Regions from separate parts of the Ruegeria sp. B10 genome, predicted to be linked through region 1. Evidence: riboswitches for the same ligand, from Rfam matches in the RefSeq annotation. Region 1 holds a riboswitch; the other holds the start of a gene.

Region 1 (5,798 bases):
TCCTAAGACCACTTCGATCCAGTTGCCCCGGCCCCCGAAGGAACCGCAGCCGCCGCCACAAACTCGAAAGTCGCCGCGACGCACAAAGCCCATTTGAGAAGATGATCCGTCGACCCAAGGCACGAAGCCCCAACTCGATGCACCACCCACCGGTAAGCCCTTGCAATAGAACGTCAATCCTAAGATCAACCTTCCCTGCGCAGACCCCCTTGGCCTTTGCATCCCGCCTTCTGATCCGACGAACTCCAGCGGTGAAACCAATCTTGCATTGCACCCGTTATCGGGCAAGAAAATAGCACCGCAGCATGGAAATCAGACGGGGATAAGTTGTTGATATCTGCCGGGAGGGTACTGTGGATAACTCCGGATTTCTCGAGAACCACGCAGGTTTAGAATTGCAAAACTCTTTTCGCCAAACTCTGACCGGAAAATTGTGATTTGCTGCAGGTGCAAACGGCAACCTACGACAAACTGATCGCAAATTGCAGAAACTGGCAACGCCGCACCGTCCGCAAAACCGAATCGTTCGGACTGAAACAGGGCTAAATTCCCTACATACTCACCTGCGCTGTCGAGCATATGTAAAAGACGGTTTCAGAGTGAGGCCTGCGCCCGGTACTGTTTCTTAACCGACGCATTTAAAAACGCCGACTGTGCTGACGTCGGTCGCGGAGGCAGAGCAGATATGTTCGCAAAAGATCGACTGGACAAATCCTCCCAGCAGAATCTGCGGCATTCGGCGGACAAGATGCCATACTTCTGAAATGGAGCTTGGACCGGACGGCGAAATTTCACCACGCGCGACCCCGCGCTGAAGGTTCGCGAGATCCGAATAACCCGGGCCGAGGAACACCGCGTGTAAACCCGGCATATACTGGATCCTGTCGCGCGCGGCGAAATCACCGGCCGGTCCGCCTCCTCCCTGTGGAGACGAGTATTCCGATATTGAGAAGCGTTCCGACCCGGACGGTTTACCTACTATTCTGTCGTCGTCAAAATCAGGCGACAGTCTGTACCCCCTACAGTCCGGCCGGGCCGGAAACGCTTCAGTTCACCTGACGTTCCAGAACGGTGCTGTAGGTAGTTCCAGTCCGCAGGCTACGGAAATCCGCATAAATTCGACCATCCTCGTAGCGCGCGTCGATCAAGGCGTTCACGCCTATCGCCGGCTCGGCCGAGCTTTCGACTATCCCGATTTTTCCCGAGCCATCCTGGCTGATGGAACCGGTGGCCTCGTACATCGTCCAGTCATCCATGGCATTGCGTCGCCACATACTCGGCCCCCAGAAGACATTGTCGTTCTGAGCCTGAATTTCGAGCACCCATTCCGACTGGTTAAATCGCGGCGCATCACCGGTAGCCGAATTCGACGGCGAAACTGTAGTCTGGCTGGCCGTCCAAACACCGCGCAGATCAGGCGTGGTTTCGGCAGCAGCGGCAGTACCAAGGGCTAAGCTCGTGGCCAGAGCGGCTGCTCCGGCAGTCATAAATCTGGTCATGGTCTCTTTCTCCCTGAAATCGGTGCTATCTCTGGCTGTGTTCAACAGATTGGTAGGAGTGCGACGGGTTACAACTTTCCTGAAGGAACCTTCATCAAGCGTTCATGCTGTGTTTGATCGTGCTGCCCGCTTTCCGCTCTATACATCCGGCGCCTCACTCGGTAAGGAGAGCCCTTCGACGATCATCCGCGTATAAGACGCTCTGAGGGTGACCGCAGCATCCCAATGAGCCGAGCCATGAAACAAACACTTCAAGACGCCCTTGATCGCAAAGGGTATGACACGCTGACCCCTGTCCAAACCGCTGTATCCGCGCCCGACCTGCAAGGCCGCGACATGTTGGTTTCAGCGCAGACAGGATCGGGGAAGACCATTGGGTTCGGCCTTGCCATCGCCCCAACCGTTTTGCGCGACGCGGATGTATTCGAAGCGGCTGGCGCGCCTTTGGCGCTGGTCATAGCACCAACGCGCGAGTTGGCGATGCAGGTCAAACGCGAATTGGCATGGCTGTATGCGGATGCAGGCGCGTTCATCGCGTCCTGTGTCGGCGGCATGGATATGCGAGATGAGCGGCGGGCGCTGGCCCGTGGTGCGCATATCGTGGTCGCTACGCCGGGCCGCCTACGCGACCATATCATGCGCGAGTCGATTGACCTGACTGCTGTGCGCGCCGTGGTTCTGGATGAAGCCGATGAAATGCTCGACCTGGGCTTCCGCGAAGATCTTGAGTTTATTTTGGAACAGACGCCCTCCGAGCGTCAGACACTGCTGTTTTCCGCTACGGTTCCTCGCGCCATCGCCTCCCTCGCCGCCCGCTACCAGCGCGATGCCGAGCGCGTCAGCACCGTCAGCGAGCGCACGCAACATGCCGATATCGAATATCGCGCGATGAATGTGGCCCCGCGCGATGGTGAGAACGCAATCATCAACGTGCTGCGCTTCTACGAGGCCCCCAACGCCATTATCTTCTGCAACACTCGCGCCATGGTCAGCCGCCTGACGGCGCGACTGTCGAATCGTGGATTCTCGGTCGTGGCCCTGTCTGGCGAGCTAACGCAGAGCGAGCGTTCGAACGCGCTGCAAGCCATGCGCGACGGGCGCGCCCGCGTCTGTGTGGCGACCGATGTGGCCGCGCGCGGCATCGACCTGCCGAACCTTGATCTGGTGATCCATGCGGAACTGCCGAACAGTCATGAAACGCTGCTGCACCGCTCGGGCCGAACCGGACGCGCCGGGCGGAAAGGCGTCAGCGCGCTGATCGTTCCGCCTGCCTCGTTCAAAAAAGCGCAGCGCCTGCTGAAATTCGCCAAGCTGACAGCAGATTGGGGGTCTGCGCCCTCGGCCGATGAAGTTCAGGCGCAGGACATGCAGCGGATGTTCAGTTCGGACGACTGGACCGTGGATGTCACCGAGGGCGAAAGCGCACTGGTTGATGATCTGGTCTCGCGCTTTTCACCGCAGCAGCTGGCGGCGGCCTATCTGCGTCAATACGGGCGCAAACACTCCGCCCCGGAGGAACTGAGCGACACGCAAGATGCCGCGCCCAAGCCGAACGTGCCCTTTGGCCCAAGCGTGTGGTTTTCGCTGTCGGAGGGACACAACGAAAACGCCTCGCCCCGCTATCTGCTGCCCATGTTGTGCAAGGCGGGCAAGATCACCAAAGACGACATCGGCGCGATCCGCATTGCTGACACCGAAAGCTACATCGAGATTCGCGACAGCAGTGTCGAAGGTTTCCTGAAGGCCATCGGCCCCGAGATGACCGTCGAAGGCACCAAGACCCTGGTGCAACTGGACGCACCGCCCGCCCTTTCCGGTGGTGGCCGCAAAGGCCCCAAGCGCGACTTCAAAGGCAAGAAGCGCCCCGAACGTGCTGAACGCCCGGCCCGCGCGGCTGAGCCTCAGCCCGCAAAACCGCGCCGGAAGCCGGCCGAGAAACCCAAACCCGAAACGCGGCCCAAACGGGATGAGGCTCCCTCGGGCGATCAGCACAAGAAGCCCGCGCGCCGTCCGAAAGGCCCGCCTCCGCCCAAAGGCAAGCCAAGCAGCAAGAAAAACCGCGCACGTGCGGCTGCGATGAAGGGTGGCAACGCAGTGCCCAAGCGGAAAAAGTAAACCGCCTTAGCGCCCGCGGCAGGTTGTGCAAGCGAAGAAATTTATTTTCTTTGCTACACCATATATTGACAACACGCCACCACCAACCCCAATATGGTGTTGCTTCGGTTCTTTCGATTCCTGTTGAAAGCTAAGAGGGAAACCGGTGAAAAACCGGCGCTGCCCCCGCAACTGTAAGCGGATAGTTCGGCTGAATACGCCACTGAAAGCGAGCTTTTGGGAAGGCCAGTCCGAACATCAATCCGCGAGCCAGGAGACCTGCCGTAAGCAAGGAAAGAAAACCGCGAACGGAGGGTTCGGGGGCGTGTTCAGGGTTCATTTTGCCCGCGACGTCCTCGGCATTCATTAAAAGGACAGAGGACGACATGAGCATTACCGTATATTCCAAACCCGCATGCGTACAATGCACCGCCACCACCCGCGCGCTGGATGCAAAAGGCATCACCTATGACGTCATCGATCTGACCCAGGACGACAGCGCCATGACCCATGTGACCGAGCTGGGCTATCGTCAGGCCCCTGTCGTTGTGGCGGGCAGTGATCACTGGTCGGGTTTCCGCCCGGACATGATCGCCCAACTGGCCTGATCCATGGCCGCGCCGATCCCGGCGCTGGTCTATTTCTCATCGAAATCCGGAAACACCCACCGCTTTGTCTCGCGGCTGGGTCTGAGTTCTTTCCGCATTCCGAACGGGATGGACCCGCTGCCTGACCCCGGACACCCATACGTGCTGATCAGCCCCACCTATGCCGATGGCGAAGGGCGCGGGGCGGTTCCTAAACAGGTGATCCGGTTTCTGAACGACCCGGACAGACGCACCGGGATCCTTGGAGTGATCGGCACAGGCAACCGCAATTTCGGTGCGACCTACGCTTTGGCCGGTCGCATCATCGCCCAGAAATGCAACGTACCGCTGCTCTACACGTTTGAGCTGGCCGGAACAGAGACCGACATCGCCCGCGTCCGCGCCGGGCTGGAAAACCTAGGGAGAAACCTATGCTCGACAGCAGCGTAAACGAGCAGGACTATCACGCGTTGAACGCGATGCTGAACCTCTACGATGGTGAGGGAAAGATCCGGTTCGATGCCGATCGTATGGCCGCGCGGCAGTATTTCCTGCAGCACGTGAACCAGAACACCGTGTTCTTCCACTCGCTGGACGAAAAGCTCGGGTATCTGGTTTCCGAGGGCTACTATGAAGAGGCCGTTCTGGACCAGTATTCAAAGAACTTCATGCGGAAGATCTGGGATGCGGCCTATGCCAAAAAGTTCCGGTTCCCGACCTTTCTGGGCGCGTTCAAATATTACACCTCATACACGCTGAAAACCCGTGATGGGCAGCGGTTCCTGGAACGCTATGAGGACCGCGTCGTCATGACCGCGCTGGCGCTGGCACGCGGTGACGAGGCGCTGGCCCTGTCTTTCATGGAGGAAATCCTCGACGGTCGCTTCCAGCCCGCCACGCCCACCTTCCTGAACGCGGGCAAAGCCTCACGCGGGGAGTTGATCTCATGCTTCCTGCTGCGGTTGGAAGACAACATGGAGAGCATCGGTCGCGGCATCAACTCGGCCCTGCAACTGTCCAAACGTGGTGGAGGCGTAGCGCTGCTGCTGACCAACATCCGCGAGCATGGCGCGCCGATTAAGGGCATTGAGAACCAGTCCTCAGGCGTGATCCCGGTGATGAAACTGCTGGAAGACAGCTTCTCCTACGCCAATCAGCTGGGTGCGCGGCAAGGCGCGGGTGCGGTCTATCTGAACGCGCACCACCCGGACATCATGCGCTTCCTCGACACCAAACGCGAAAACGCGGATGAGAAAATCCGTATCAAAACGCTGAGCCTTGGCGTGGTCATCCCCGACATCACGTTCGAGCTGGCGAAAAAGAACGCCGATATGTACCTGTTCTCGCCGCATGATGTCGAGAAAGTCTACGGCGTGCCGTTCTCGGAAATCTCGGTGACCGAGAAATATCACGAGATGGTCGATGACAAGCGCATCCGGAAATCCAAGGTCAATGCGCGTGAATTCTTCCAGACCATTGCCGAGATTCAGTTCGAATCCGGTTACCCCTACGTGATGTTCGAAGACACGGTGAACCGGATGAACCCCATTGCGGGCCGGATCAACATGTCAAACCTGTGTTCCGAGATTTTGCAGGTCAATGAAGCGTCCGAGTTCAA
Region 2 (5,798 bases), on a different contig from region 1:
GCTGAGGCGTTGCGTGCGCAGGACTGCGATCTGGTCGTCACTCTGGCGCATTCGGGGTTGGAGCATTCGGTATCTCAGCCGGGGCTTGAGAACGCCGTCATCCCCCTTGCCGCGATTGAAGAAATTGATGCGATTGTTGCCGGTCACACGCACCTGATACTACCCAGCGTGGCCCATCATGGGCTAGACGGCGTTGATGCCGAAAATGGTCTGGTCCACGGCACACCTGTGGTCATGGCCGGGTCTGCTGGGTCTTTTCTGGGGGTCATAGACCTGCACCTGACCAAGGCACCCGAGGGGCGCTGGCAGATCACCGATCACCACTGCAACCTGGTCGCCACTGCCGATGAGGTCGAAGACAAGGACCTGAGCAACCTGTTTAAGCCCGCTCATCTGGCCACGCGCAAGATGATGGCCGAACCTGTCAGCTATACCACGCAGAGCCTGCACAGCTATTTCTGCTTCTGCGCTCCGGATCGCGGGCTCGCCCTGGTGGCGGCGGCGCAAGCAGCGGGTTTGCGCCCGTTCCTGCACGGCACCGCCTTCGCTGCAGTGCCGCTTCTATCAGCAGTGTCTCCTTACAAATTCGGCGGACGCGCCGGGCCGAGGAACTACACAGACGTGCCTGTAGGCAAGATTTGCCTGCGTCACGTCGCTGACCTGCATGTCTTTCCCAACGAGTTGCGGGCCGTCGAAATCACCGGCGCACAATTGCGGGAATGGCTTGAGATGTCGGCAAGTTTTTTCAACCAGATCCACCCAGACACCCAAACCGAGCTAACCGATTCCCGCCGGGCGGGGCATAACTTTGACGTTGTGTTTGGCATCAACTATCAAATCGACCTGTCCAGCCCGGCGCGGTTCGACAGCAACGGCACCCTGAGCGATCCAACCGCCCAGCGCATCTGCAATCTATGCTTTGACGGGCAAACAATCCGCGACGACCAGAGCTTTGTGGTCGCCCTCAACAACTATCGCGCCAGCGGCGGTGGGCATTTCCCTTTCGTTGACAAGGCCCGGACCATTCCGCTGCCGTCTAGGGATATCAAAGAGATACTACGCGACTACCTGTCAGATCACCTACCCGCAGACCCTCTGGATCAGGCTCCTTACCCGTTCTCCTTCGCTCCGCTAAATGGTGCGCACACGATCCTCAGAACCGGCAGCGGAGCGTTGAAGTTTTTGCCCGAGCTGAGCGAATATTCCCCAGAATTGCTGGAGCCTGATGCCGAGGGCTTTGAAAGGATACGACTGACCTTGTGACGGGTTGTCATTTTCACATCGCTTCCCTATATCAGGCCTTGAGAGGTTGGCGCGGGCGAGCGCCTCGCCAACCTGGTCAGGTCCGGAAGGAAGCAGCCACAACGAGCCCCGCTTGGGTCGATGTCCAACCTCTCACTTTGTATAAACCATCAGCCGCAGGAGGGCTTTATGATTGTAGCAAACACCCTTCGGGCAGATCGGTTCTAAACCCAACTCTCCGATTGCCTGAACACATCACCAACGGATGCGCGTCTGCCATCCGATGGGATTGCTATATCTGAACACAGGCAAACCAATGTCTTTTACTCTTTCAGACCTGGGATGGTCCTCTCACTTCGCCGCACAGCACGCGGCGCACGCACAATTCATGCCTTTTCGTATCACCGCCGTTCACCGGGACCGTCTGGTCGGGATGAACGAGACCGGTGAAATGCCTCTGTTGGCCCCTGGTCATTCCACTGGCGATTTTACGGTTGGCGATTGGGTGCTGGCCGATGACAAGAATCGCGTTCAGCATCTGCTTGACCGGCGCAGCCTGTTGCAACGCCGTGCTGCCGGAACCGGAGCCGAGGCGCAACTGATCGCAGCCAATGTTGACGTGCTGTTCATCGTCAGCTCGTGCAATGCGGATTTCAATGTGCCCCGGCTCGAACGGTATCTGGCACTGGCGCATCAGGCGGGCTGCTATCCTGTCGTGGTCCTGACCAAAGCAGATAGCTGCTCGGACCCCGCAGCCTACGCCAAGCAGGCCGAAGCGCTGGCACCGTTTTTGACAGTCCTGACGGTCAACGCGCATGAAGCGTTAGACCTGCAGCAGGTTCTGGCATGGTGTCCGGCGAGTCAGACAGCGGCTTTGGTCGGGTCATCCGGGGTTGGCAAAACAACGCTCGCCAACGGAATGACCGGGCAGGATCAGGCAACAGCCACAATCCGCGAGGATGACGCCCGAGGCCGCCACACCACGACGTCTCGCGCCTTACATCCGATGCAAAATGGCGGTTGGCTGGTCGACACCCCCGGCATGCGCGCCCTGCGCCTGCTCGACGCGCAGGACGGGGTGGACGAAGTGTTCTCGGACATTCTGGAGCTGGCCCAAACCTGCCGGTTCTCGGATTGCCAGCATGAGGCCGAGCCCGGTTGCGCTGTGCAGGCGGCGATTGAAGCAGGCACACTGGATGCAGATCGGTTGGAACGCTGGCGCAAGCTGAGGCGCGAGGATCAGCGCAACTCTGAGACCGTGGCCGAGGCGCGGGCACGCGACAAGGCTTTCGGCAAGATGGTCCGATCTGCGATGCACGGAAAATCCGCGCGGCGCGGCGATTGAAACACGGGCTGAAAAAGGGGCGTCGGTCCGCCGGCGCCCCCCATCAAGCGATCAATCGTGGCCAGAGCACCGCATTTCGGCGGGCAAACACACCGATATGGCCGATCTCCCGAACACCAAACTCTTCCGGTGACAACAGGTGACGGCGTGCTTTTGGACCATAAAGCTCGGCCAACCGCCAAACGGCAGCTTCTGGGACCATCTCATCATCTGTGAAGGCAAAAAGGTCGACGGGAACGTCAGCATCCTGCCACGTAGCTTGCGGCAGTGTGTCTCCGATCTCGGGCAGATAGCTTTGCGGCGCGGTGCACCATTTGCGCCATTGCCAATAGACCTTAGGCGGTAGGTCTGTTCCAAACCCAAGTGCCTTGCCCGGCAAATACCCCAGGCCGCTCACGACCAGAGGCACATGCCCATACCAGAACAACCCGGCCAGAGCGCGGTACGGCCAAGGATGATCGCCCAACTTCACAAGGCCAGAACAGACGCAGATCATGCGATCAATCTTGTCGATATCCGGCTGCACTGGCCCCAGCATCCCTCCAAGCGAATGACCAACTGACCATTGCTGCGACAGCGGGAACCGTCGGCGCATCTCGGCCCGCGCGGCGGGCATGTCCTGCAACGCCCAATCGGCCATCGAAATCTTCGACCGACGCTGTGGGCCCGATTTCGAATGCCCGAATTCCCGGTAGTCGTAGATCAGACAGGCGATATCACGATCCGAGGCCAACCATTGTGCGAAATGCTTGTAGTAGTCTCGCGGAACCCCTGTCGCGCTGTTGACCACCACTACGGTTTCGGGCTGCGCCACGGGCCGGTAGATCCGCCCGGACAGGGCACCATCCCCCACCGGGATCTGAACATCTTCGATCAGCACTGTTTGGTTTGCATCCAACATGGGCATCCTCGGTGGAAAACTGAACTGATGAGTTCACATTGCAACTTGACCCCAGACAGCCCATGCAAGTCAACTGCGATCCCGCTTGACCACGCGTCCACTTTGCGGATCGTCTTTCCGCAGCGCAGAAAGTTCAACTTGACTCAGAATGGTTATGAACGCTAGCGATGGTTCGATGGTTCCCGGCTTTCACAAGAAGTCGGGATGAAAAGGGAACACGGTGCGGTTTTCCCCGGCTTGCTCGGGACGAACCAAATCCGCGACTGCCCCCGCAACTGTAAGCGGTGAGCGATGTCGAAGAGCCACTGGCCGAAAGGCCGGGAAGGTCGGCAAAGCGATGACCCGCAAGTCAGGAGACCTGCCATCGTCAACATAACCCAAACTCGGGCGGGGTGTCCGGGCAGGCCGTGACAGACCCTATCTGCCCCACCTGATCCCAGCCCCTGTCCACCGCGCGGAGGGCGCAGGATGATCTGGAAGACGAAGACACATAGGTTCTCAGCAACCATCTGCCAACATACCGGCAAGACTTGCCCTGCATTGGCACGGCTGGCGCGTTCGATGGTTGACGCACTGGACCAAGCCGGTCCGGCGACCACATCGGATTTCGAAATCGAAGGCAGCAGCGACCTGACCCATTGCACGGACGGCTGCCACGCCCGGTTTCGGGCCAGCCAGTCTCGGGTGCGGGTCTATTGCGGAGCGGACCCTAATGCCGACAGCGAGACCCTCCATCGCTACGCCGACCTTATGTTCGGAACCGAAACGAGCAGCCTGCCTAGCGCAGCGATGACATCCCTGCCCTGCGCCATGCTCGAGGCATCAGTGATTGCGCCGCGCAAAACGACCCCGGCGGAACTGCAACTGTCGGCTTAGGAGTCTGCCAAAGCTCGGGCGGGCAAGGTGGCCCAGTGCTTCTGCGCATCGGTTTCGACCGCGCAGGGGCGTAGCTTGCGCAACCGATCCAGCGCTTGGGTTGGAGCCTCGCCGCATTCGATCATCAACCTCAGCACCACCATGCCAGAGCGACCACATCCGCCCTGACAATGGACAAGCACGCGCCCTCCGCCAGACAAAGCCTGCCGCGCCGCGGCACTAACATCGGGCCATTGCGCATCAACCTCTGACGGTGGCACGCCGAAATCCTGAATCGGCAGATGCACCCAGCGGCTGGCGCGCCCCTGAACGTCGCGGCCAAAATCGCGGGCTCCAAACTGGACCAGCTCGGCCTCGGTTGTCATCGAAAGCACGAGCCCCGGCCTCCAATCTCCAATCGTTTCAAGGTCGCCTGCATAGTCGCCGCCCTTTCCCGGCATCGACGTTAGGGCAAGTGTGCCCCCGCCCACTTGCAAAGCATGAATGACCAAATTCGTCATGACAGCATCCCCCCGGAAGCGTTGATCCTGACTTTAGGCTTGATTCACAATCTGCAGAGTGTACCCCTGACGCGCCGGTTTCCAAAACAAAATCGTTCTTCAACTCATGTGGACGCGGGCGGCGCAGGCCTCTACGCTGCGGTGACGTTCCGAATCCGCCAGAGCAGACATGACCGACTCAGACAGCCCCGCCTATCAGGTTCTCGCCCGAAAATACCGCCCGGAAACCTTTGCCGATCTGGTGGGTCAGGATGCGATGGTCCGCACGCTCAAAAACGCGTTCGAGGCGGATCGCATCGCGCAAGCCTTTGTCATGACAGGCATTCGCGGAACCGGTAAAACCACGACCGCACGGATCATTGCGAAAGGCATGAACTGCATCGGACCGGACGGAACTGGCGGACCCACGACCGAGCCTTGCGGCCAATGTGAGCACTGCGTCGCCATCATGGAGGGCCGTCATGTCGACGTAATGGAGATGGACGCCGCCAGCCGCACCGGCGTGAATGATATTCGCGAGATTATCGACAGTGTTCGCTACCGCGCAGCCTCGGCCCGCTACAAGATCTACATCATCGATGAGGTCCACATGCTGTCGACCAGCGCCTTCAACGCGCTGCTCAAGACGCTCGAGGAGCCGCCGGCGCATGTGAAGTTCATCTTCGCCACAACCGAGATCCGCAAGGTTCCCGTCACGGTTCTGTCGCGCTGCCAACGCTTCGACCTGCGCCGGATCGAACCCGAGGATATGATCGGCCTGCTGCGCAAGATCGCCTCAGCTGAGAGTGCTGAGATTGCCGAGGACGCGTTGGCGCTGATCACTCGCGCTGCTGAGGGATCTGCCCGCGACGCCACCTCATTACTGGATCAGGCGATCTCACACGGGGCCGGAGAGACGACGGCAGATCAAGTACGCGCGATGCTGGGCCTGGCG

Evidence for each region. Region 1 has a riboswitch for cobalamin ahead of nrdH (glutaredoxin-like protein NrdH). Riboswitches for the same ligand answer to the same signal wherever they lie in the genome.
Region 2: linked by a shared signal. The riboswitch ahead of ACR0J4_RS22520 (hypothetical protein) and the one ahead of nrdH (glutaredoxin-like protein NrdH) in region 1 are both predicted to bind cobalamin.

Annotation. Positions count from the first base shown of each region.
Region 1 covers NZ_JBQFVP010000008.1:228,518-234,315, reverse strand. The annotation lists gene ACR0J4_RS13255 (hypothetical protein) at 1,047-1,499, opposite strand; gene ACR0J4_RS13250 (DEAD/DEAH box helicase) at 1,737-3,614, shown strand; cobalamin riboswitch at 3,703-3,894, shown strand; gene nrdH (glutaredoxin-like protein NrdH) at 3,980-4,201, shown strand; gene nrdI (class Ib ribonucleoside-diphosphate reductase assembly flavoprotein NrdI) at 4,217-4,630, shown strand; gene nrdE (class 1b ribonucleoside-diphosphate reductase subunit alpha) at 4,612-5,798, shown strand, end outside.
Region 2 covers NZ_JBQFVP010000023.1:45,285-51,082, forward strand. The annotation lists gene ACR0J4_RS22500 (bifunctional 2',3'-cyclic-nucleotide 2'-phosphodiesterase/3'-nucleotidase) at 1-1,263, shown strand, start outside; RNA gene ffs (signal recognition particle sRNA small type) at 1,303-1,401, shown strand; gene rsgA (ribosome small subunit-dependent GTPase A) at 1,559-2,587, shown strand; gene ACR0J4_RS22515 (alpha/beta fold hydrolase) at 2,631-3,488, opposite strand; cobalamin riboswitch at 3,649-3,868, shown strand; gene ACR0J4_RS22520 (hypothetical protein) at 3,957-4,364, shown strand; gene ACR0J4_RS22525 (phosphatase domain-containing protein) at 4,361-4,864, opposite strand; gene ACR0J4_RS22530 (DNA polymerase III subunit gamma/tau) at 5,034-5,798, shown strand, end outside.